Regions from separate parts of the Streptomyces aureoversilis genome, predicted to be linked through region 1. Evidence: riboswitches for the same ligand, from Rfam matches in the RefSeq annotation. Region 1 holds a riboswitch; each other region holds the start of a gene.
What was found. A riboswitch is a leader RNA that binds a small molecule or an ion and turns the genes downstream of it on or off. The one in region 1 is predicted to bind cyclic di-AMP.
Positions count from the first base shown of each region.

Region 2: another riboswitch for cyclic di-AMP. It lies ahead of ACFPP6_RS26025 (transglycosylase family protein); the one in region 1 lies ahead of ACFPP6_RS23900 (C40 family peptidase).
Region 3: another riboswitch for cyclic di-AMP. It lies ahead of ACFPP6_RS14950 (M23 family metallopeptidase); the one in region 1 lies ahead of ACFPP6_RS23900 (C40 family peptidase).
Region 4: another riboswitch for cyclic di-AMP. It lies ahead of ACFPP6_RS23390 (M23 family metallopeptidase); the one in region 1 lies ahead of ACFPP6_RS23900 (C40 family peptidase).

Region 1 is NZ_JBHSKJ010000014.1:95,684-101,088, reverse strand. Features, by position in the region: gene ACFPP6_RS23915 (urease subunit alpha) at 1-1,178, opposite strand, end outside; gene ACFPP6_RS23910 (urease subunit beta) at 1,171-1,482, opposite strand; gene ACFPP6_RS23905 (urease subunit gamma) at 1,498-1,800, opposite strand; cyclic di-AMP (ydaO/yuaA leader) riboswitch at 2,531-2,715, shown strand; gene ACFPP6_RS23900 (C40 family peptidase) at 2,720-3,190, shown strand; gene ACFPP6_RS23895 (ATP-binding protein) at 3,338-3,775, opposite strand; gene ACFPP6_RS23890 (helix-turn-helix domain-containing protein) at 4,058-4,936, shown strand; gene ACFPP6_RS23885 (DUF397 domain-containing protein) at 4,946-5,200, shown strand; gene ACFPP6_RS23880 (8-amino-7-oxononanoate synthase) at 5,220-5,405, opposite strand, start outside.
Region 2 is NZ_JBHSKJ010000016.1:96,346-101,750, forward strand. Features, by position in the region: gene ACFPP6_RS26015 (FtsB family cell division protein) at 1-200, opposite strand, end outside; gene eno (phosphopyruvate hydratase) at 364-1,653, opposite strand; gene ACFPP6_RS26025 (transglycosylase family protein) at 1,910-2,665, opposite strand; cyclic di-AMP (ydaO/yuaA leader) riboswitch at 2,669-2,849, opposite strand; gene ACFPP6_RS26030 (transglycosylase family protein) at 3,110-4,234, opposite strand; gene ACFPP6_RS26035 (cytochrome P450 family protein) at 4,348-5,405, opposite strand, start outside.
Region 3 is NZ_JBHSKJ010000007.1:263,134-268,538, reverse strand. Features, by position in the region: gene ACFPP6_RS14960 (M16 family metallopeptidase) at 1-572, shown strand, start outside; gene ACFPP6_RS14955 (M16 family metallopeptidase) at 620-1,987, shown strand; cyclic di-AMP (ydaO/yuaA leader) riboswitch at 2,204-2,359, shown strand; gene ACFPP6_RS14950 (M23 family metallopeptidase) at 2,373-3,182, shown strand; gene ACFPP6_RS14945 (GntR family transcriptional regulator) at 3,453-4,118, shown strand; gene ACFPP6_RS14940 (HPr family phosphocarrier protein) at 4,363-4,644, opposite strand; gene ACFPP6_RS14935 (bifunctional acetate--CoA ligase family protein/GNAT family N-acetyltransferase) at 4,752-5,405, shown strand, end outside.
Region 4 is NZ_JBHSKJ010000013.1:215,399-220,803, reverse strand. Features, by position in the region: gene ACFPP6_RS23400 (hypothetical protein) at 1-210, shown strand, start outside; gene ACFPP6_RS23395 (aldo/keto reductase) at 306-1,250, opposite strand; gene ACFPP6_RS23390 (M23 family metallopeptidase) at 1,288-2,586, opposite strand; cyclic di-AMP (ydaO/yuaA leader) riboswitch at 2,596-2,727, opposite strand; gene ACFPP6_RS23385 (PP2C family protein-serine/threonine phosphatase) at 2,803-4,062, opposite strand; gene ACFPP6_RS23380 (DEAD/DEAH box helicase) at 4,460-5,405, opposite strand, start outside.

The DNA of each region.
Region 1 (5,405 bases):
CCGCGGCGTCTCTTCATCACGTGCGCGGTCTGCCAGGTGCGCAGCACGACCTCCCCGATGCGGCCCATCGCCTGGGAGTCGGAGGAGATGATCGAGATCGCGCCGAGGTCGTGCAGGACGTCCTCGGCGGCGATGGTGCCCGGCCGGATGCGGGATTCGGCGAAGGCGAGGTCTTCGGGGACGCCCGGGTTGAGGTGGTGACAGACCATCAGCATGTCGAGGTGTTCGTCGACGGTGTTGACGGTGTGCGGCCGGGTGGGGTTGGTGGAGCTGGGCAGGACGTTGGCCTCGGAGACGACGGTGATGATGTCGGGGGCGTGCCCGCCGCCTGCGCCTTCGGTGTGGTAGGCGTGGATGGACCGGCCGGCGATGGCGGCGAGGGTGTCGCCGACGAAGCCGGCCTCGTTGAGGGTGTCGGTGTGGATGGCGAGCTGGGCGCCGCTCTCCTCGCACACGGCCAGGCAGGCGTCGATGACGGCGGGGGTCGCCCCCCAGTCCTCGTGGATCTTGAAGCCGACGGCGCCGGCCCGCAGCTGGGCGCGCATCGAGTCGTACGAGACGGTGTTGCCCTTGCCCAGCAGGCCGACGTTGACGGGGTACCCCTCCATGGCCTCGAACATCCGGGCGAGGTGCCAGGCTCCGGGGGTGATGGTGGTGGCCTTGCTGCCCTCGGCCGGCCCGGTGCCGCCGCCGAGCAGGGTGGTGACGCCGGAGGCGAGGGCCTCGTCCGCCGCCTGCGGGCAGATGAAGTGGACGTGGGCGTCGACGGCCCCGGCGGTGAGGATCTTGCCGTTGCCGGCGATGACCTCGGTCTCGGGGCCGATGACGAGGTCGGGGTGGACGCCGTCCATGGTGTCGGGGTTGCCGGCCTTGCCGACGCCGGTGATCCGGCCGTCACGGATGCCGATGTCGGCCTTGACGACGCCCCAGTGGTCGAGGACGAGGGCCCCGGTGATGACGGTGTCGGGGGCCCCGTCCGCCCGGGTCGCGCGGGACTGGCCCATCGACTCGCGGATGACCTTGCCGCCGCCGAAGACCGCCTCGTCGCCGGCGTGCCCGGGCCCGCCGCTGCGGTCCTCCTCGATCTCGACGACGAGGTCGGTGTCGGCGAGGCGGACGCGGTCGCCCGCGGTCGGCCCGTAGAGGCCGGCGTAGGCGACGCGGCTGAGTTCAGTCATCGAGCGGTCCCCCGCACTCTCCGCGCAGGCCCTCGACGATGCGCTTGCCGCCGATGGGGACGAGGTCGACCCGGAGGGGGATGCCCGGCTCGAAGCGGACGGCGGTGCCGGCGGCGATGTCGAGGCGCTTGCCACGGGCCGCCGCACGGTCGAAGTCGAGGCCGGGGTTGGCCTCGGCGAAGTGGTAGTGCGAGCCGACCTGCACCGGGCGGTCCGCGGCGTTGAGCACGGTGAGCCGGGTGCGGTGCAGCCCCTGGTTGAGGGCCACGGGCTCGGCGGCGTACAGGATTTCTCCGGGGATCATCGCGGGTCCTCCCCGTCAGCAGATCGGTTCGTGAACGGTGACGAGCTTGGTGCCGTCGGGGAAGGTGGCCTCGACCTGGACGTCGTGGAGCATCTCGGGGATGCCCTCCATGACGTCGTCGCGGGTGAGCACCCCGCGCCCGGAGGACATCAGCTCGGCGACGGTGCGGCCGTCCCGGGCGCCTTCGAGGACGTGGACGGTGATCAGGGCCACCGCCTCGGGGTGGTTGAGGAGCAGGCCGCGGGCCTTGCGCTTGGCGGCCACGTCGGCGGCCACGTGCAGGAGCAGTCGTTCCTGCTCGCGCGGGGAGAGTTGCATGCGTCCCACCTCACTGTCGTCCCAGGGGTCCCGGATGGACGCACCGGGACGCCACCCGAGTTCAACACGGGGTTGACCTGGGGTTCTTCGGCCGGTGGCCAGTGATTGCAGATTAGGGCGGAACCTTTTCCAACGCGTTAACTGGCTCTTTGCATTGCCATGGCCACGGACCCGGGTGCCGTCTGTCGTCTGCACCTACTGGATCTTCTGGGCCGGATCATGGCCGCCCGTCCGCACGACACGTACCGCCGGCTACGGGCGGCGCAGACCATGGTCGTCGCGGTGGTGCGACGGCGCCGCGGATCGCACGCCCATCCGAAACGGGTGAACGGAAGGTGCGAGCGGGTCATGCCGACGCGGACGGTACGGGTCCCCGGCGCAGAGCGCCGGGGGCGAAGGGATCTCCGCGCCATGTGCGCCGGAGGGCCGGGGGTCCGCACGCGAATAAACCCCGGTCCCCTCCATGAAGGATCACGGCGTAGACGGGGCGCGGTGATCGATTTGGCGCGGGCGGCCGGATTGCCCCCGGGCCGGTACGAACCGCCGCAGGCCAGCGGCTCAGCCGGCTTGGGCGCACACCACCAAATCGCCCCGCGTCCACCGGAATTGCCCAGAAGTGATCAGGCTCACATACCCCTGGTTCCGCTCGGAATCGGCACGGCGGCTGCGCCAAGATCCCTCCGACGACAAGACCCCGCCACCCAGGCGGGGCGGTCCCGGCGGACGCCGAACCCTGCCGCCGCCGGGATGCCGGGTCGACTTGAGTGCAACGGCAGGGATGGAGGACCCAAGAGTGGTGGGACGACCAAGAGTAGTGCGGTCGGCCCTTGGGGTGAAGCCGTTGACAGCGGCCGGGCAACCTTCGCCTGCCCGAACCCGACAGGTCATCCTTCACAGGCGGCTGACGAAGGGTTAGCGCATGGGCGCGCACAAACGTCCGTCAAAGCTGTCCAGGGCCGGTGCAGCATCGGCCCTCACTCTCGCCGCCGTCGGAGCCACCGTGCTGGCTCCGGGCGGCGCGGCAGAGGCGGAGGCGTCTACCGTCTCCACCCAGGCACTGCGGATCGCGGCCTCGAAGCAGGGCTCCCCCTATCAGTGGGGGGCGACCGGACCCCACCGGTTCGACTGCTCGGGCCTGACGCTCTACTCCTTCAAGGGGGCCGGGAAGTCCCTGCCCCGCACCGCCGCCCAGCAGTACAACAGCACCCGCCACATCCCCCGCTCCGCACGCGAACGCGGCGACCTCGTCTTCTTCGTCTCCGGGCGCGGGATCTACCACGTGGGGATATACAACGGGGACGGCCGCATCTGGCACGCACCCAAGACGGGCGCGGTCGTCCGCCTGGAGCGGATCTGGACCAGCAGCGTCCTCTACGGCCGGGTCGGCTGACCCGGCGTCACCGGCCCGCCCGGAGACCCCGGAAGGCTGCCCGGTGACGTGATCCCCGCACGACTCGCAACTCCCCGCACGAGGGCCCGAAGAGGCCCGAGGCCCCCCGCACCCGGGTGCGGGGGGCCTGGCCGGCCGGAGGGGAGTTCAGCGCTCTGCGCTGACCGGCGCGGTCCAGGGGAGGGAGATCCACACCGTCTTGCCGCCGTCGGAGGTCGGCGTGCAGAACAGCCGCCCCCCGTGCTCCGCGGTGAGACAGCGGATGATCACCATGCCGCGGCCGTTGTCCTGCTGGACCGCGGCGGGCAGCCGCCGGGGGAAGCGCGGGTGGCTGTCCGTGACGCCGATGCGCAGCTGCTGATCGCGGTCGAGGCGGACGTCCACGGTGAAGGTGGGCGACTGGCCCCGGGTGTGCTGCACGGCGTTGGTCGCGAGCTCGGAGACGATCAGGCGCACGGTCTCGGAAGTGTCCGTCCCGCCCGGAAGCCCCCAGTCCGCCAGCACCTCCGCGACGTAGCGGCGCGCCGTGGAGACCGAGGCGGGGGCGCTCGGCAGCGTGACGGTGGCTTCTTGGTGGTCTGCCATGGCGGTGGCCCTTTCAGCCGAGGTCCCGCCGAGACCGGACTTCCGGTGCACTGCCGCGGAAAACCGGGAAGCGTGCCGTAAGTCGTGGGGGGCATGAGCGGCCTCGGACGGCTCTGCGCGACAGACTGCCACTGATAACGCCTGTGATGGGAGCGATCCCCCAAGATATGCATATATCTGTCGCCCGAAGCAGTGAACTCTACGACGAGCGACCGGATTCACGCGGCACACTGGGCTATTGACACTGACGTATGACAACGACAGTGACCCAGGGGAGGGCCAATGCGGTACGGACCGGCGGTACGCCGCCGCAAGCTGGGGGCGGAGCTGCGCCGCCAGCGCGAACTGGCCGGGCTGACGAGCCTGGAGGCCGCGCGCGCGGTGGGCTGGCACCAGTCGAAGGTCAGCCGGATCGAGACGGGCAGCAGTGGCGTGAAACCGGCGGACGTGGCCCGGCTGCTGGACGCCTACGGGGTCACCGACGCCGAGCTGCGCGCGCTGCTGGGGGCGCTGTGCGGCGCGGGGTCCCCCGAACCGGGCGAGGGCGCGGGTGCCCGGCGCGGCTGGTGGTACGCCTACCGCGACCGGCTGCCGCCCGCCTATCTCGACTTCATCAGCCTGGAGTCGGAGGCCTCGCGGTTAAGCACCCTGGAGACCACCGTGGTCCCCGGCCTGCTGCAGACGCCGGACTACGCCCGCGCCGTGACCCGCGCGGCCCTCGGCGACCCCGCGCCGGAGCAGGTCGAGGAGCTGGTGCGGGTGCGCCTGGCGCGCCAGGCGGTGCTCCGGGGCGAGCAGCCGCTGGAGGTGTGCGCCGTGCTGGACGAGGCGGTACTGCGCCATGAGGTCGGCGGACCGGAGGTCATGGCCGGGCAGTTGCGGCACCTGGTGGAGACGGGATCGCTGGGACACGTGCGGCTGCACGTCCTGCCCTTCTCCAGTGGCGGCCATATCGGCATCACCGGGCCTTTTGTTATTTTCTCATTTCCGCGCATTGCTGATCTGGACGTGGTTGTTCTCGACCACTTGACGAGTAGCCTCTACCTGGAGCGGAAAGAAGACCTCCGGGCGTACGGCGCGGCCTTCACGACGCTGCGCGCACACGCCCTCTCGCACGAGAAATCGCTGGAATTCATCGCCGGGATCAACGACGGCGCGTAAGGAGGCACCATGTCCGCAATGCCTCGGTACGTACCCCACCGTTCCACCCCTGCAGCGCTTTCCCTGCTCCGTGAGGCTCCATGGCGGCGCAGCAGTTACAGCACCGGATACAACAACTGCGTCGAGACGGCCGGACCGCTCCCCGGCCGCCTCCTCGCCGTGCGCGACTCCAAGCGGGCGGGCGGCCCCGCGCTCCTCTTCCGCTCCGCCGCGTGGACCTGCTTCGTCGAGGGGCTGCGCGACGGCGGGCCCGACCCGCTCTGACCCGGTAGGACTCCTTCTCTCAGGCGGCCGGCGCGGTCCGTACGATCGCGTCGGCCGCGGCCGTCACCTGCCGGTCCGACAGATCGGCCCGGGCGGTCAGCCGCAGCCGCGAGACGCCGTCCGGCACGGACGGCGGCCGGAAGCACCCGACCGCGATCCCCGCCTCCCGGCAGTCCGCCGCCCACCGCACCGCCGCCTCCGGTGA
Region 2 (5,405 bases), on a different contig from region 1:
GAGCGCTGGGTGACCCACTGGCGCATGGGATAGGCGAGGGCGACGACCAGCGAGCACACGACGAGCGCCAGCAGCGCCGCACGGCCGGTGAGCCGGCTGCGGCGCGGGCCCCGCGCGCGGTAGACGCGGGCCGTGGGGCCCTGGACGAGCACCGAGCCGAGTGCCCTGAGTCTGGTCGCGGTGGAGCGTTCCGCCGCCACTTCGCCTCCCCGAGGTCCTGGTCGCCCGCAGCCTCGCTACGAACGTACGTCCCCGGCCACGGTACGGGACCGTGGCCGGGGACGTGGTGAGGCTGCTCCCCTGAGGCCGTGTCAGGCCTGCGGGTGCCGGCCCGCGGTGTCCTCGTGTCAGCCCTTGCGGTGCTTACTGGTTCGCAGAGCGAAACCGCGGGAAGGCGCTGCGGCCGGCGTAGACCGCGGCGTCGTCCAGGATCTCCTCGATGCGCAGGAGCTGGTTGTACTTGGCGACGCGCTCGGAGCGGGCCGGGGCGCCGGTCTTGATCTGGCCGCAGTTGGTGGCGACGGCCAGGTCGGCGATGGTGACGTCCTCGGTCTCGCCGGAGCGGTGGGACATCATGCACTTGAAGCCGTTGCGCTGGGCCAGCTCGACGGCGTCCAGGGTCTCGGTCAGCGAGCCGATCTGGTTGACCTTGACCAGCAGGGCGTTGGCGGCGCCCTCCTCGATGCCGCGGCCGAGGCGCTCGGGGTTGGTGACGAACAGGTCGTCACCGACGAGCTGGACCTTGTCGCCGAGCTTCTCGGTGATGGTCTTCCAGCCGTCCCAGTCGTCCTCGAACAGCGGGTCCTCGATGGAGACCAGCGGGTACGCCGCGACGAGCTCGGCGTAGTAGTCCGTCATCTCGGCGGCCGTGCGGTCCTGGCCCTCGAACTTGTAGACGCCGTCCTTGTAGAACTCGGAGGCGGCCACGTCGAGCGCGAGCGCGATGTCCTGGCCGGGGGTGTAGCCGGCCTGCTTGATGGCCTCGAGGATGAGGTCGAGGGCCTCGCGGTTGGAGCCGAGGTTCGGGGCGAAGCCGCCCTCGTCGCCCAGACCGGTGGACAGGCCCTTGGTCTTCAGGACGGACTTGAGGGTGTGGTAGACCTCGGTGCCCCAGCGCAGGGCCTCGGAGAAGGACTCCGCGCCGATCGGCGCGATCATGAACTCCTGGATGTCCACGTTGGAGTCGGCGTGCGAGCCGCCGTTCAGGATGTTCATCATCGGAACGGGCAGCAGGTGCGCGTTCGGGCCGCCCAGGTAGCGGAAGAGCGGCAGGTCGGAGGCCTCGGAGGCGGCGTGCGCGACGGCCAGGGAGACGCCCAGGATGGCGTTGGCGCCGAGCGAGCCCTTGTTGTCGGTGGCGTCCAGGTCGAACATGGCCTGGTCGATCAGGCGCTGCTCGGTGGCGTCGTAGCCGACGAGCTCCGGGCCGATCTGCTCGATGACGGCGAGGACGGCCTTCTCGACGCCCTTGCCCAGGTAACGGTTCTTGTCGCCGTCACGGAGCTCGATGGCTTCGAAGGCGCCGGTGGAGGCACCGGACGGCACGGCGGCACGGCCCGTGGAGCCGTCGTCGAGGCCGACCTCGACCTCGACCGTGGGGTTGCCTCGCGAGTCGAGGATCTCGCGAGCTACGACGACGTCGATGGACGGCACGAGCGTCTCCTTCGTGTGTGTCTGTGGTTCTGCAGCACGAGCCTAACGGGCCCCGGAGGCTCGCCTCGCCGTTGGATCGCCTTCCCGGGCCGGAAAAGCCTAAAAAACAGTACAAAAGCCCAGAACACCGTATGAACGACGGATCCGGAAACGGCTGAGCCCCGCTCCGGTGCGCGCTCGGGGCGGCGCATCGGAGCGGGGCGGTCCCGCCGGGAGCGGAGAAGGGCGGCCCACCGGAGTGGACCGCCCTGCCGGATCAGCTGAGGTGCAGCTTCTGGCCGACGTAGATCACGTCCGCGTCCTGGACGATGTCCTTGTTGCGGTCGTACAGCTTCTGCCAGCCGCCCTTGACGTGCTGGGCCTCGGCGATCTTGGAGAGGGTGTCGCCCTCCTTGACCTCGTACTCGCCGTCGCCGACCTTGTAGGACTGCGTGGAGTGGCCCGGGGCGGTCCGCTTCGGGGCCGGGGCCTCGTCGCGCTCGGCGGCCTGCGGGGCGGCCTTCTTCGGCGTGGCCTTCTTCGGCGTGGCCTGGCGCTCGCTGCGGTCCGCGTGGGACTTGCCCGAGACGGTGCCGGTGCTGCGGGAGGACTTGGTGGACTTGCTGACCGAGCCCGAACCGGACGGGTCGACGTTCGCCTTCGGGCCGCCGGCCGTCAGGCCGCCGGGACCGGCACAGCCCCAGGCGCCCGGGCCCTGCATGGCGAGCAGCTTCTCGGCCACGGCGATCTGGGCGCTCTTGGAGGCGTGGTCGGCACGGTCGGCGTACTTCTGGCCGCCGGCGGCGTTCCAGGAGGACTGCGAGAACTGCAGGCCGCCGTAGTAGCCGTTGCCGGTGTTGATGGACCAGTTGCCACCGGACTCGCACTGGGCGACCTTGTCCCACGTCGAAACGGAGGCGGCGTTGGCGGAGGTGGCGACCATCAGCGGGGCGGCGACAGCTGCACCGGTGACACCGGCGAGCGTGAAGATGCGGACGGCCTTGGACGGACGACGGTGCTTGCCCTTGGACATAAGTCGTTTCCTCACCGACGCCTACGAGGTGAGCTGTCGGGTTCGGGCTGTGAGTTCGCCCGGCTTCGTGTGCGAGCACACTCGGCTTCACCCCTAGCCGGTCCCGGACCCGCGGCTTTCGCCGAGGAGCCGTTTCCGGCGCCTACCTTGGTTCCCCCGCTCCTGCCTACGGCGCTTGCGCGACGACTCCCCCGATCGCCGGCAGGATTCGGCGTGGCGACCGTGGTGCCCGCGGTGGCGAGCGGACACGACGGTAAACACAGTCACGGCAAGGGTTCAAACCCCTCTTTCCAGCCACAGTTGCCCCTGGTTACCCAGGGGAACAACGCGTTTCCGCAGGTGAGAGACGGTTTGCCAGTTTCGGGAAGACCGCATTCCGCCACCAGGCAAAGAGACCCATGTCTCACTTTCGACTGGAACGGACATTCGCCGCGAACTGCCGGTCTATTTACCGACCTCGAGCCTCTGACCAGGACGGATCAGGTCGGGATCGGTTCCGACCGCTTTCTCATTGCGCTGGTACAGAGACTGCCAACCCCCCTTGACCGCATGCTGCTCGGCGATCGCTGACAGGTTGTCACCGGGGCGCACGGTGTAGTCGGTGGGAGTGGGGCTGCCGGTGCGTGCGTCGCCGCCGCCCCGCGACGTACGGCCCTCGTCCTCCGAACGCGACGGATCGGCACGGTGCTTGCCCGTGCCCGCGCCGTCCTCGCCGGGCGTCCGCCCCGCGGGCGAACCGGAATCGCCGGCAGACGGCGTGGCGGAACCGTCCGGGATCCGGGTCGGGTCGTCCGTGGGGGACGTCGGGGGCTTGCGGTGCCGGCCTTCCTGCGGCTCACCGGACTGCCCGTCGGACGGCTTGCCCGAGGCGTCGGGTGACGGCGCGTCGGTCGACGGGCTGCCGGAGGGCCGGCCGGACGGCTGACCGGAGGACTGACCCGGCGACGGCCGGCCGGTCGACGGCTGCCCCGAAGGCTGCGTGGAGGGGTCGACCGAGGGGCTCGTCGAGGAACCCGGCGACGGCTTTCCGGACGGCGAGGGAGACGTGGACGCGTCAGAAGGCTTGCCGTGCCCGGAGGGCTCGGACGGCTCGGACGGCGTGGAGTGCGAAGTGGTGCGCTCCGGGGCGCGTGAAGGCGTCGAGTCGCTCGCGGGGGCGTGTGTGCCGCCCGGGTTGACCTCCGCCGGGGTGCCGCCCGAGGTGAGGCCGGCGCTCGCCGCGCAGCTCGACCAGGGGCTGGTGCCGCTGCCCTCGAGGATCTTCTCGGCGACGGTGATCTGCTGCGCACGGCTGGCGAGGTCGGGCCGGGGGGCGTACTCCCGGCCGCCGTGGCGCTCCCAGAGGTCCTGGGTCAGCTGCAGTCCCCCGTAGGTCCCGTTGCCGGAGTTGGCGCTCCACAGGCCTCCGCTCTCGCACTGGGCGACACGGTCCCAGGTGCCGGCGTCGGCTGCCGTCGCGCCGGTGGCCGCCAGCAGCGGCAGGGCGATTCCGGAGGCGGTCACCCCCGCGGCGACCACGATGGCGGGTATCTGACGGGGGCGGCGATGTCGGCCGTTTCCGGGTCTCATGGGCGGTTGCCTCTCGTTCGGCGGCGAATGGTGGTTGAAGATAGCGACGGGCCACCGGAGTCACAAGCCGATGTAGCGGAGGTCACGCCGAGATCACGCCGACTGACGCGAGGTCAGGCAGGCGACTCCTCCTGGGTGGTTGTGTCCGGAATGCCCTCCGGTGTAAAGGCCACGGGAAGGGTGCGCAGACCGCGCATGATGAGCCCGCCGCGCCACCGCAGATCCTCCGGATCGGCCGCCAGCCGCAAGTCGGGAAGGCGCCGCAGCAGGGTCGCCAGAGCCGTCTGACCCTCCAGGCGGGCGAGGGGCGCGCCCAGGCAGTAGTGGATGCCGTGGCCGTAGCCGAGGTGCTGGTTGTCGCGCCGGGAGAGGTCCAGTGCATCGGGGCCGGCGAAGCGCTCGGGGTCGCGGTCGGCGGCCGCCAGGACGACGAGGACGGGGTCGCCCTCCGCGATGCGCTGCCCGCCGATCGTCAGGTCCCGGGTGGCGAACCGCCAGGTCGCCAGCTCCACCGGGCCGTCGTAGCGCAGCAGCTCCTCGACCCCGGTCGCGAGCAGGCCCTCGTCGCCCTCGGCGAGGGCGCGCTGGAGGCGCTCGCGCTGCTCCGGATTGCGCAGCAGGGCGTAGGTTCCGTTACCGATCAGGTTCACAGTTGTTTCAAAACCCGCAAAGAGCAGGATGAAGGCCATGGCCGCGGCCTCGTCCTCGGTGAGGTGCTCACCGTGGTCACTCGCCCTGATCAGACCGGAAATGAGGTCTTCGTCCCCTTCTCCTTGCAGGGCCTCCCGCTTCCGGTGGATCAGTTCGGTCAGATAGCCCCGCATCCTCTTCACGGAGCGCGCCACTCCGCCGCGCGGCCCGCCGCCGTGGCGGATCATCATTCCCGCCCAGTCCCGGAAGTCGTCCTGGTCCTCGCGCGGGACGCCGAGCATGTCGCAGATGGCGTAGATGGGGAGGGGGAAGGCGAACTCGTGGATGAGGTCGGCCTCCCCTCGGCCGGCGAAGCCGTCGATGAGCTGGTCCGTCAGCTCCTGCACCCGGGGCGCGAACTCGGCGACCCGGCGCGGGGTGAACGCCTTCGAGACGAGGCGGCGCAGCCGGGTGTGGTCCGGCGGGTCGATGTTGAGCAGGTGCGTCATCAGATTGGCGCTGCGCTCGCCCGGGATGCCGA
Region 3 (5,405 bases), on a different contig from region 1:
TGATGGCCGCCTACCGCCTCCCGCAGGACGGCTCCCGCGAGGCCGACGCCGCCGACCTGGCCGTCACCGTCCTCGGCGGCGGCGAGTCCTCCCGCCTGCACAACCGCCTGGTCCGCCACGACCGCTCCGCCGTCGCCGCCGGCTTCGGCCTGCTGCGGCTCGCCGGCGCCCCCTCGCTGGGCTGGCTGGACGTCAAGGCGTCCGGCGGCGCCGAGGTGGCCGGCATCGAGGCCGCCGTCGACGAGGAGCTCGCCCGCTTCGCCGCCGAGGGCCCGACCCCCGCGGAGATGGAGCGCGCCCAGGCCCAGCTGGAGCGCGAGTGGCTGGACCGGCTCTCCACCGTCAGCGGCCGCGCCGACGAACTGTGCCGCTTCGCGGTGCTGTTCGGCGACCCCCAGCTCGCCCTGACCGCCGTGCAGCGCGTCCTGGACATCACGCCGGAGGAGGTGCGGCAGGTCGCCCGGGCCCGCCTGCGCCCCGACAACCGCGCCGTGCTGGTGTACGAGCCCACCGAGCCGGCCGCCCCCGCCGCCGACGAGAACGCCGAAGCAGAAGAGGAGACGGCCAAGTGAGCGACGCCCTGGCCCCCGCCCAGCCCACCCAGCCTCCGCATTCTTCTATGGCCTTCCACCCGCAGCCGCAAGCCGGGACCGCGGCCCCCTGGGCCTTCCCCGCCCCCGAGCGCGGCACGCTCCCCAACGGCCTGACGGTGCTGCGCTGCCACCGCCCGGGCCAGCAGGTCATCGCCGTCGACATCAACGTGGTGGCCCCCCTCGCCGCGGAGCCGGAGGGCCTCGACGGCGTCGCCACCATCATGGCGCGCGCCCTGTCCGAAGGCACCGACAAGCACACCGCCGAGGAGTTCACCGCCGAGCTGGAGCGCTGCGGCGCCACCCTCGACGCCCACGCCGACCACCCGGGCGTGCGCCTGTCCCTGGAGGTCCCCGCCTCCCGGCTAGGCAAGGCCCTCGGTCTCGTGGCCGACGCGCTGCGCGCCCCCGCCTTCCCCGACCACGAGGTCGAGCGGCTGGTGGGCAACCGCCTGGACGAGATCCCGCACGAGCTGGCCAACCCCGCCCGCCGGGCCGCCATGGCGCTCTCCAAGGAGCTCTTCCCGGCCGGCTCGCGGATGTCCCGCCCGCGCCAGGGCAGCGAGGAGACCGTCGCCCGCATCGACGCCGCCTCCGTGCGGGCCTTCTACGAGGCCCACGTGCGCCCCGCCACCACGACCGCCGTGGTCGTCGGCGACTTCACCGGAGTCGACCTCGACGAGGCCCTCGCCGACTCCCTCGGCGCCTGGACGGGTTCCCCCGCCGAGCCGTACCCGCTCAAGCCGGTCACCGCGGACGACACCGGCCGCGTCGTCATCGTGGACCGCCCCGGCGCGGTCCAGACGCAGCTCCTCATCGGCCGCATCGGCGCCGACCGGCACGGCCAGGTCTGGCCCGCCCAGAGCGTCGGCACGTACTGCCTGGGCGGCACCCTCACCTCCCGTCTGGACCGCGTCCTGCGCGAGGAGAAGGGCTACACCTACGGCGTGCGGGCCTTCGGCCAGGTGCTGCTGTCCACGCCGGAGGGCACCGGCGCGGCCATGCTCGCCATCAGCGGCTCGGTGGACACCGCCTCCACCGGCCCCGCGCTGGAGGACCTGTGGACCGTCCTGCGCACCCTCGCCGCAGGGGGCCTGACGGACGAGGAGCGCGACTCCGCCGTGCAGAACCTCGTCGGCGTCGCCCCGCTGAAGTACGAGACGGCGGCGGCCGTCGCGGGCACCCTCGCCGACCAGGTCGAGCAGCACCTGCCGGACGACTTCCAGGCGCGCCTGTACGAGCGCCTCGCCGCGACGGGCACGGTGGAGGCCACCGCCGCCGTGGTGAGCGCCTTCCCGGTCGACCGCCTGGTGACGGTGCTCGTCGGTGACGCCGCGCAGATCGAGGAGCCCGTCCGGGCCCTCGGCATCGGGGAAGTGACCGTGATCACGGGCTGAAGCCCGCGGCGGGCCGGCCGCGCCGGCCGGCCCGTCAACCGGCAGGCACGCGCGCCCCTGAGGCGCGTGTGCCTGCCAAATGTCCGATTTAGCGGAGTGGTTGCACGTCTGCGTTGTGGCGTGGGCCACAAAATGGGGCTTCTGTTTGCCGATCGAAAGTGGCGGCGTCTAGCGTCAAAGCGTCTGTCCGTCAGATGTGCGTCGCATCCGCGGCCCGGGCAGACATCGCCGAGTCCCCGTACGGCGCGAGCCAGGGGAGCCGGGGACCCAAGTGTCCCTGGGGTGAATCGGGCCCCTTTCCGGAGGGATCCGTAGGAGACCTTCCTGCTCCGAACCCGTCAGCTAACCCGGTAGGCGAGAGGGAAGGAAAGGACCAGCCTCACCAATGGCGTTCACTCGTGCCACCGGGAAGCACCGCAAGCCGAGCCGCGCCGTTCGCGTCAGCGCGAACGCGGCGGGCATAGCCACCCTCGCCGCCACCGGTGTCGTCGCGGGCCTCGCCGCCCCGGCGATGGCCGCCTCTCCCGACGAGACCCACCGCCCCACCGAGGACACCGGCCTGACCCAGGCCGTCGTCATCGGCGAGGACACGGCCGGCCGCATCGGCGAGCAGGCCCAGGTCCAGACCAGCGCCGCGGCCGAGAACACCGCCGTCCACGAGGCCGAGGCCGCCGCCAAGCAGGAGGCCGCCGACGTCAAGAAGGCCGCGGACGAGGCCAAGCGCAAGGCCGAGGCCGAGCGCAAGGAGCAGGAGCGCGCCGCCCGCGAGCAGGAGCGCAAGCGCCTCAACACCTTCGTCTCGCCGATCGCCGGCTCGTACGTCTCCACGTCCTACAAGGCCTCCAGCGGCCTGTGGTCCTCCGGCAGCCACACCGGCATCGACATGCACGCCGCGACCGGCACCTCGATCCAGGCCGTGGGCGCGGGCACCATCGTCGAGGCCGGCTGGGGCGGCGCCTACGGCAACAACGTCGTCATCAAGCACAACGACGGCACCTACACGCAGTACGGCCACCTCTCGTCCATCGACGTCAGCGTCGGCCAGTCGGTCACCGCCGGCCAGCAGATCGGCCTCTCCGGCGCCACGGGCAACGTCACCGGCCCGCACCTGCACTTCGAGGCCCGCACCGGCGCCACGTACGGCACCGACATCGACCCGGTCGCCTACCTCAGCGAGCACGGCGTCAACCTCTGACGCACCCGCCCGCGCCCCCGCGCGGCACATTCGCCTGACGAAGGCCCCGGCCCACCGGCCGGGGCCTTCGTCGTATCCTCGTGTTGGCCAAAACATATCGATGACTTCACGTGCGCCGTCGGAAATCGCGGGCGGCTGCAATAGAGTCGCTGAACAGGCGTCAATCGGCCGCGTTTCGCGGGGGTTATGCGGAGGTTCACCCATGCGGGGCCGTACGTGAACGGTGATGGCACAGCGAATCAGAGCGGCCGTCGCATTTCCGCGCACGCCGTGTGCACGGCGATCCGTGACGACATTGTTTCCGGCACGTTTCCGCCCGGCAGCAGGCTCACCGAAGAAGTCCTCGCGCGCCGCTACGGCGTTTCGCGCGTGCCCGTGCGCGAGGCGCTGCGCACCCTCGCCTCGGAGGGGTTCGTGACCACCCGGCGGCACGCGGGCGCCTGCGTCGCGGAGCCGACCGAGCAGGAGGCCGCCGATCTGCTGGAGGTCCGCGCCCTGCTGGAGCCGCTGGGCGCCGCGCGCGCCGCACAGCGCCGTACGGAGGCGCACCTGAAGGTGCTGCGCGGTCTGGTCCGGCTCGGCCAGGAGCGCGCCCGGGGCGGGCGTACGGGCGAGCTGCGGCCGCTCGGGGACTGGTTCGACGAGACCCTCGCCCAGGCGTCCGGCAGCCCGAGCCTCGCGGGCCTGCTCACCCAGCTCCGGCTCAAGATCGCCTGGGTGTACGCGGCGGAGCCGCCCGCGCGCCCCGTCGACACCTGGGAGGTGCTCGGCGCCCTCGTGGACGCCGTCGCCCGCGGCGACGCGGAGCGCGCCCGGGCCATCGCGGCGGCCCGTGCGGACCGGGCGCCCGGCGAATTCCGGCTGCGCCGCACCGTCCCGGCGGCCCGCGTGCGGAATGCGGGCCCGGCCGTGCGAACGGTGATCTCCGGTTCCTGACCCCGGTTCCCGATCCGGGTTCCCGGGAGCGTACCTATTTACGTCCGGTGTTACCGCAGGAACCATCTCCGGCCGAACTTCCGCCAAAGGAATGCCCGGCTGTTACCGCTGGAATGCCATGGATTTCGCGCGGGCGCACGCGGGGTGTGAATGGGGTGCGCGGGGTGCGGCCGGGAAAACGACAGCGGGGCCACGGCGGCCCTCAATCGGCCGCCGCGGCCCCGCCGCGCGCGATTCCGTCGAATCAGACGGTCTCCGGGAGCTCCTCGAGACCCTCGGCGACCAGCTTCGCCAGACGGTCCAGGGCGGCCTCGGCGCCCTCGGCGTCGCTGGAGAGGACGATCTCCTCGCCACCCTGGGCGCCCAGGCCCAGCACGGCCAGCATGGAGCCGGCGTTGACCGGGTTGCCGTCGGCCTTGGCGATCGTCACGGGGACGCCGGCGGCGGTCGCCGCACGGACGAAGATCGACGCGGGACGGGCGTGCAGGCCCTCGGCCCAGCCGACGTTGACGCGGCGCTCAGCCATGGTGTTGCCCTTCAAGTCGTAGGGGTTGTCTAGACCAGTGTCTCACGGTGCCCGGAGTGCTCCGGCGCAGCGCTTCCGATGTCCGTGCCCGGCCTTACGCTGGCCCCATGCAGACGACGCCGGCGCAGTCCGGGCCCGAGTACGCGTACCCCACCCACTGGGAAGCCGACGTCGTGCTGCGCGACGGCGGCACCGCGCACCTGCGCCCCATCACCCCCGACGACGCCCAGCGTCTGGTGAGCTTCTACGAGCAGGTCTCGGACGAGTCGAAGTACTACCGCTTCTTCGCCCCCTACCCCCGCCTCTCCGACCGGGACGTCCACCGCTTCACCCATCACGACTACGTCGACCGCGTCGGCCTCGCCGCCACGGTCGGCGGCGAGTTCATCGCCACCGTCCGCTACGACCGCATCGACGGCCGCGGCATGCCGGCCTCCGAGCCCGCCGACGAGGCCGAGGTCGCCTTCCTCGTGCAGGACGCCCACCAGGGCCGCGGCGTCGCCTCCGCCCTCCTGGAGCACATCGCCGCCGTGGCCCGCGAGCGCGCGATCCGGCGCTTCAGCGCCGAGGTGCTGCCCGCCAACACCAAGATGATCAAGGTGTTCACGGACGCGGGCTACACCCAGAAGCGCAGCTTCGAGGACGGTGTGGTCCGCCTCGAACTGGACCTGGAGCCCACGGACCGCTCCCTCGCCGTCCAGCGGGCCCGCGAGCAGCGCGCCGAGGCCCGCTCGGTGCAGCGGCTGCTCGCCCCCGGCTCC
Region 4 (5,405 bases), on a different contig from region 1:
GGGGCCGCGCTTGCCGTGGCCGGTGGGGTGGCTGCTCGGCAGTGGGCCGGGAAGGTCGGGGCGCCCAAGGCCGCGGCGCTGACCGGGCTGTACGTTGCCGCGTTCGCCGGGTCGCATCCGCTGGCCAAGAAGGTCGGGGCCTGGCCGGCCGTGTTCGGGGTCGCCGGGGCCGTGGCGCTGGCCTCTTGGGTGGCCGAGAGTCGGGCTTGATCAGCAGCAGGGCGTCGAGCGGTGCTCTTCCGCTCGACGCCCTGCTTTGGCCTGCCTTGGCCTGCCTTGGCCTGCCTTGGCCTGCCTTGGCCTGCTTAGGCCGACGCCTCCGTCAGGCGCTTCAGTTCCGCATCCGTCAGCTTTACGTCCGCCACCGCCAGCAGTGGCTTGAGCTGCTGGACCGTGCGGGCGCTGGCCAGCGGGGTCGCCACGGTGGGCTGGGCCGCGAGCCAGGCCAGGGCGATCGTGGCGAGCTCGGCCTCGTGGGCCGCTGCCACCTCGTCCAGGGCCGTCAGGACGCGGCGGCCGCGCTCCGTTTGCAGGTACTCCGCGGCGCCCTCCGCTCGGGCGCTGTCCACCGTCGTGCCCGGGCGGTACTTGCCCGTGAGGAAACCCTTGGCCAGGGCGAAGTACGGGACGGCCGCCAGGCCGTGCTTCTCCGCCACCGCCGCCAGGTCGCCCTCGTAGGTGTCGCGCGAGACCAGGTTGTAGTGGGGCTGGATCGCCACGTACTTCGCCAGGCCGGCCGTCTCCGAGAACTCCAGCGACTCCTGCAGGCGCTCCGGCGTGATGTTCGAGGCCGCGATCTCGCGGACCTTGCCCTCCTTCACCAGCGCGTCGAGCGCGGTGATGAACTCCTCCACCGGCACCGACGGGTCGTCGTAATGCGTGTAGTAGAGGTCGATGTAGTCGGTGCGGAGCCGGCGGAGGGACTCCTCCACACCCGCCTTGATCACCGATGCGCGCAGGCCCCGCGGCTCCGGGACGCCCGCGCCGACCTTCGTCGCGAGGACGATGTCGGCACGGTTGCCGCGCGAGGCGAACCAATTGCCGATGACGGTCTCCGACTCGCCGCCCTCGTTGCCCGGGACCCAGGCCGAGTAGACGTCGGCGGTGTCGATGAAATTGCCGCCCGCCGCCGCGTACGCGTCGAGGACGGCGAAGGATTCCGCCTCGTCCGCTGTCCACCCGAAGACATTGCCGCCGAGAGCCAACGGGTGGACGGAGAGATTGCCGATCTTCTTGTGAATGTCAGCCATGTACTCCTGCAGCGTCCTTGCGGCAGCCGGTATTCCGCTACGGCTGCAGGCCCCTGCTCCTCAGCCACCCCAGCGGGTCGATCGGCGCGCCCCCGCCCGGCCGCACCTCCAGGTGCAGGTGCGGGCCCGTGACGTTGCCCGTCGCACCGACACGGCCTATGACCTGGCCCGGCGCGACCTTCCCCGACGTGACGACCATCGACGACAGGTGGCAGAACCACAGCTCCGTACCGTCGTCGAGCCTCAGGACGATGCGGTAGCCGTACGCCCCCGCCCAGCCGGCCTGAACGATCTTGCCGCCGCCGACCGCCCTCACCGGCGTGCCGGTCGGGGCTGCGAAGTCCTCCCCCGTGTGGTTCGCGGACCACATGTTCCCCGCCTGACCGAAGCCGGCCGTCAGGGTGTACGAGGCGAGGGGGAGCTTGAACCCGCCGGAGGTGGAGTGGCGAGCCGCCGGGGCGGGAGCCTGGGCGGCCGGAGCCTGGCGGGCGGATCGCTGCTTCTTCGGTGCCTGCTGCTGCGCCGTGTGGTGCTTCGGTGCCTGCTGCTTCGACGTCTGCTGCCTCGGCGCCTGCTGCTTCGACGTCTGCTGCTTCGACGTCTGCTGCTGCGACGTCTGCTGCTGCTCCGGTGCCGCCGGCCGCCCCTGCTCCCGCCCCAGCTCCCGTTCCTGCTCCGCCTCCGCCTCCGCCTCCGCCGCCTTCCGCTCCGCCGCCTTCTTCTGCGTCTTCGCGGCCTGCTTCACCTGGGCCGCCTGCGCCTCGGCCACGGCCACGCCCTGCTGGTGGTCGGCCTGCTCCAGGATTCTCGCCCGGAGCACCTCACCCGCAGCCGCCGCGCTCTCGGCCATCTCCACGGCGGCCGATGCGCTTTCCTCGCCGGCGAATTCGGCGGCGGCGGAATCGACCGAGCCCGCCGCGCTCCCCGCGAAGAACGAGCCCACTCCCGGCAGCTGGGCCAGGTCGGGCATGGATATGGACGTCGCCGGGCGCTCCTGGGCGTGCGCCATGCCGCCCGCGCCGACCGCCGCGATGACGCCGACACCGAGGACCGCGCCGCTGCGGGCCATCGTGCCGCCGCGCTGCTTCACCACGCGGTGGCGGCCGCGGCCCGTGCCGAAGGCGTTGTAGACGGAGGGACGGTAGGAAGCGGGGGTGTACGGCGACTCGGGGTCGTACGCGGTCTCCGCCTCGTGCCTCAGCTCCGGCCGGGGCTCGGGCTCCGGCTCGTACGGAGGTACGTACGCCGGGACCAGCGGCGGATCGTACGCGGCGGGCTCGTACCCGGCAGAGTCGTACTCGGCAGGCTCGTACGCGGCAGGCTCGTTGGATGCCACGAAGGCACTCCTTTCCTTCCTTCTCGCCTACCGGGTTAGCTGACGGGTTCGGAGCAGGAAGGTCTCCTACGGGCCGCTGCGCGGCCCGATTCACCCCAGGGTGGTGGTTCCCCGGTTCCCAGAACTTGCCGGTGTATCAGGTGGTGCTGTGCCCGCGGGATTCGGCGAAGGCGCACGGCGCAGCGCCTCTTGCGGCGTTGCGACAACCGCGCTCCGTTATCGAACGTTAATAGACATGCCGGGTGGATTCCAAGCCGAACGCCCGAACCCACCGATGCCCTCGGGCACGTCTTCACAGGATGTGCGCCCACGGAACCTGTCGATACTTTCCACGAAATGCTGTTCGATCCGCTCGCCGCGCCGGATCGCCAACAGCGCCATGTCGTCGGCGGCCTGACCCCCCGAATGGCGCGCGACGTCCGCGACCAGGGCGTCCAGCAGCGCATCCGGGTTCTTGAACCGACAGCCCGTCAGCCCGGCCCTGGGGTCGTAGAACGTACCGCCGGCGTCCCTCGCCTCGGTCACCCCGTCCGTCATCAGCAGCAGCATCGACCCCGCGGGGAACTCCCGCTCCTCCGCCCGGTCCGGCCACACCCCCAGCTCGCCCAGGCCGAGGGGCAGCGCGGGGACGGCGGGGTCGGCCACGCCGATGCGGCCGTCCGCGTGCAGCAGGAGCGGGGAGGGGTGGCCGCGGTTCAGCAGGCGGAAGACGGGCTCCCCCGGCGGCAGCTCCGCCAGTACGGCCGTGGTGAAGCCCTCGGTCCGGTCCACGGCGTCGGCGCGCAGGTTCGCCCGCCGTGCGCCCTCCCGCTGGAGCGCGTGCTCCAGCCGCCCCGCGAGCCCCTCCAGCGTGGGCTCCTGCTCGGCCGCCTCCCGGAAGGCGCCGATCACCACGGCGACCGCCTCGACCGCACCCAGGCCCTTGCCGCGGACGTCGCCGACGATGACGCGTACGCCGTACGGGGTGTCCTGGACCGCGTACAGATCGCCGCCGATCCGGGCGTCGGCCTGGGCGGCGACGTAGCGCGCGGCCACGCGGAGGCCGCCGATCCGGGACGGGGGCACGGGCAGGACGGCGCGCTGGGCCGCCTCCGCGATGCCCCGGGCGGAGGCGAGCTGCTGATCGCTGCGACGGGCGATGCGGTTGATGCCGAGCGCGACGAGGGAGACGGCACCGATGGCCGCGATCTCGGCCAGCGCCTCACCGGTGTCGGACGGCCGGTGGTAGACCACGAGCCCGACCGCGACCGCCACGGCGGCCAGCGCGGCCGTGACCGTGGCGCGGAGGGTGTGGAGCGGCGCCGCGACGAGGGGCGCGGCGGAGAGGAAGGGGGCGCACGTGTAGTGCGCGGGCGCCCCGAGGCCGAAGAGTGCGGCGCCGACGATCAGAACGGCCGGGAGCCTGCGGACGGCCCGGCGTACGGCCCGGCGTGCCGTACGACGGAAGGCACGGCGCCCGATGACGCCGCCGGACACACCACCGGACACACCGCCCGACGCACCACCGGACACACCGCCCGACGCACCGCCCAACGCGCCACTGGACGCATCACTGGAGGTGCCACTGCCCGTGCCACCTTCAGCACCACCTTCAGCGCCACCGCCGGCACGGCGGGCAGAACGGCTCTCTCGCTTGCCCACCGCACTCTCTCCTGACCGGCAGCCCTGCACGTCAACGACCTCCCACCCTTCCGGGCGGGAGGTCGGCAGGCGAACGGTGCTGGGCCAACCGGGGAGGGAGGCCCTGGGAGAACGGCCCGGCAAGCAGGCCAGCGAACAGGCGGGCGAACAAGCCGACGAGCAGGCCGGCCGGGCCGGGGCCTCGTACAGGCCGCCGGCGAGCAGCCCGGGCGAGCGGGTTACGAGGAGCGGATTACGAGGAGCGGCGCTCCCGTGCGCCCCCGGTGCCCCGGCCGGCGCCGTTCCTGCCGGCACCCCGGCCGGAAGCCGCACCGGAAGCCGCACCGGAGGCCCGGCCGGCACCCCGGCCCGAACCACCGGCACCGTAGGACGCCGAAGACCCGGCGGACGACGAGGACGAGGACGACGCCCCGGAAGACATCTCCGTACGCACCCGGCCACGACCGCCACGCCCGCCGCGCGAGCCACGGGTGCCCCGGGAGCCGCGCGACCCGGCAGCAGCCGCAGCCCCGCCGGCGGACCCGGCGCTCGCGCCGCTCCCGCCGGACCGCTTCCGCGGCGTCGACTGGGCCGGCACTGGCGGCGCGATGACCACGGGCACGCCGCTGGGCTGCTGGGCACCGGTGATGCGGACGAGCTCCTCGTCCTCCGGGCCGACCGTCACGACGTTCGGGGAGATCTTGGCGGTGACCATCATGCGGCTCATCTCGCGCCGCTGCTCGGGCAGCACGAGCGTGACGACCGTGCCGGACTCGCCCGCGCGGGCCGTACGGCCGCCGCGGTGCAGGTAGTCCTTGTGGTCCATGGGCGGGTCGACGTTCACGACGAGGTCGAGGCCGTCGATGTGGATGCCGCGCGCGGCCACGTTCGTGGCGATCAGCGCGGTGACCTCCTGCGTGCGGAAGAGGTCCAGGGTGCGGTTGCGCTGCGGCTGGCTCTTGCCGCCGTGCAGGGCGGCGGCGCGCACGCCCTCGGACAGCAGCTTCTTCACCAGGCGGTCGGCACCGCGCTTGGTGTCCACGAACATGATCACGCGGCCGTCGCGGGCGGCGATCCGGGTGACCGTGTCCTTCTTGTCCGTCTCGGTGACGTGCAGCAGGTGGTGGTCCATCGTGACGACCGCGCCCACCGACGCGTCGACGGAGTGCGTCACCGGGTCGGAGAGGAAGCGGCGGACG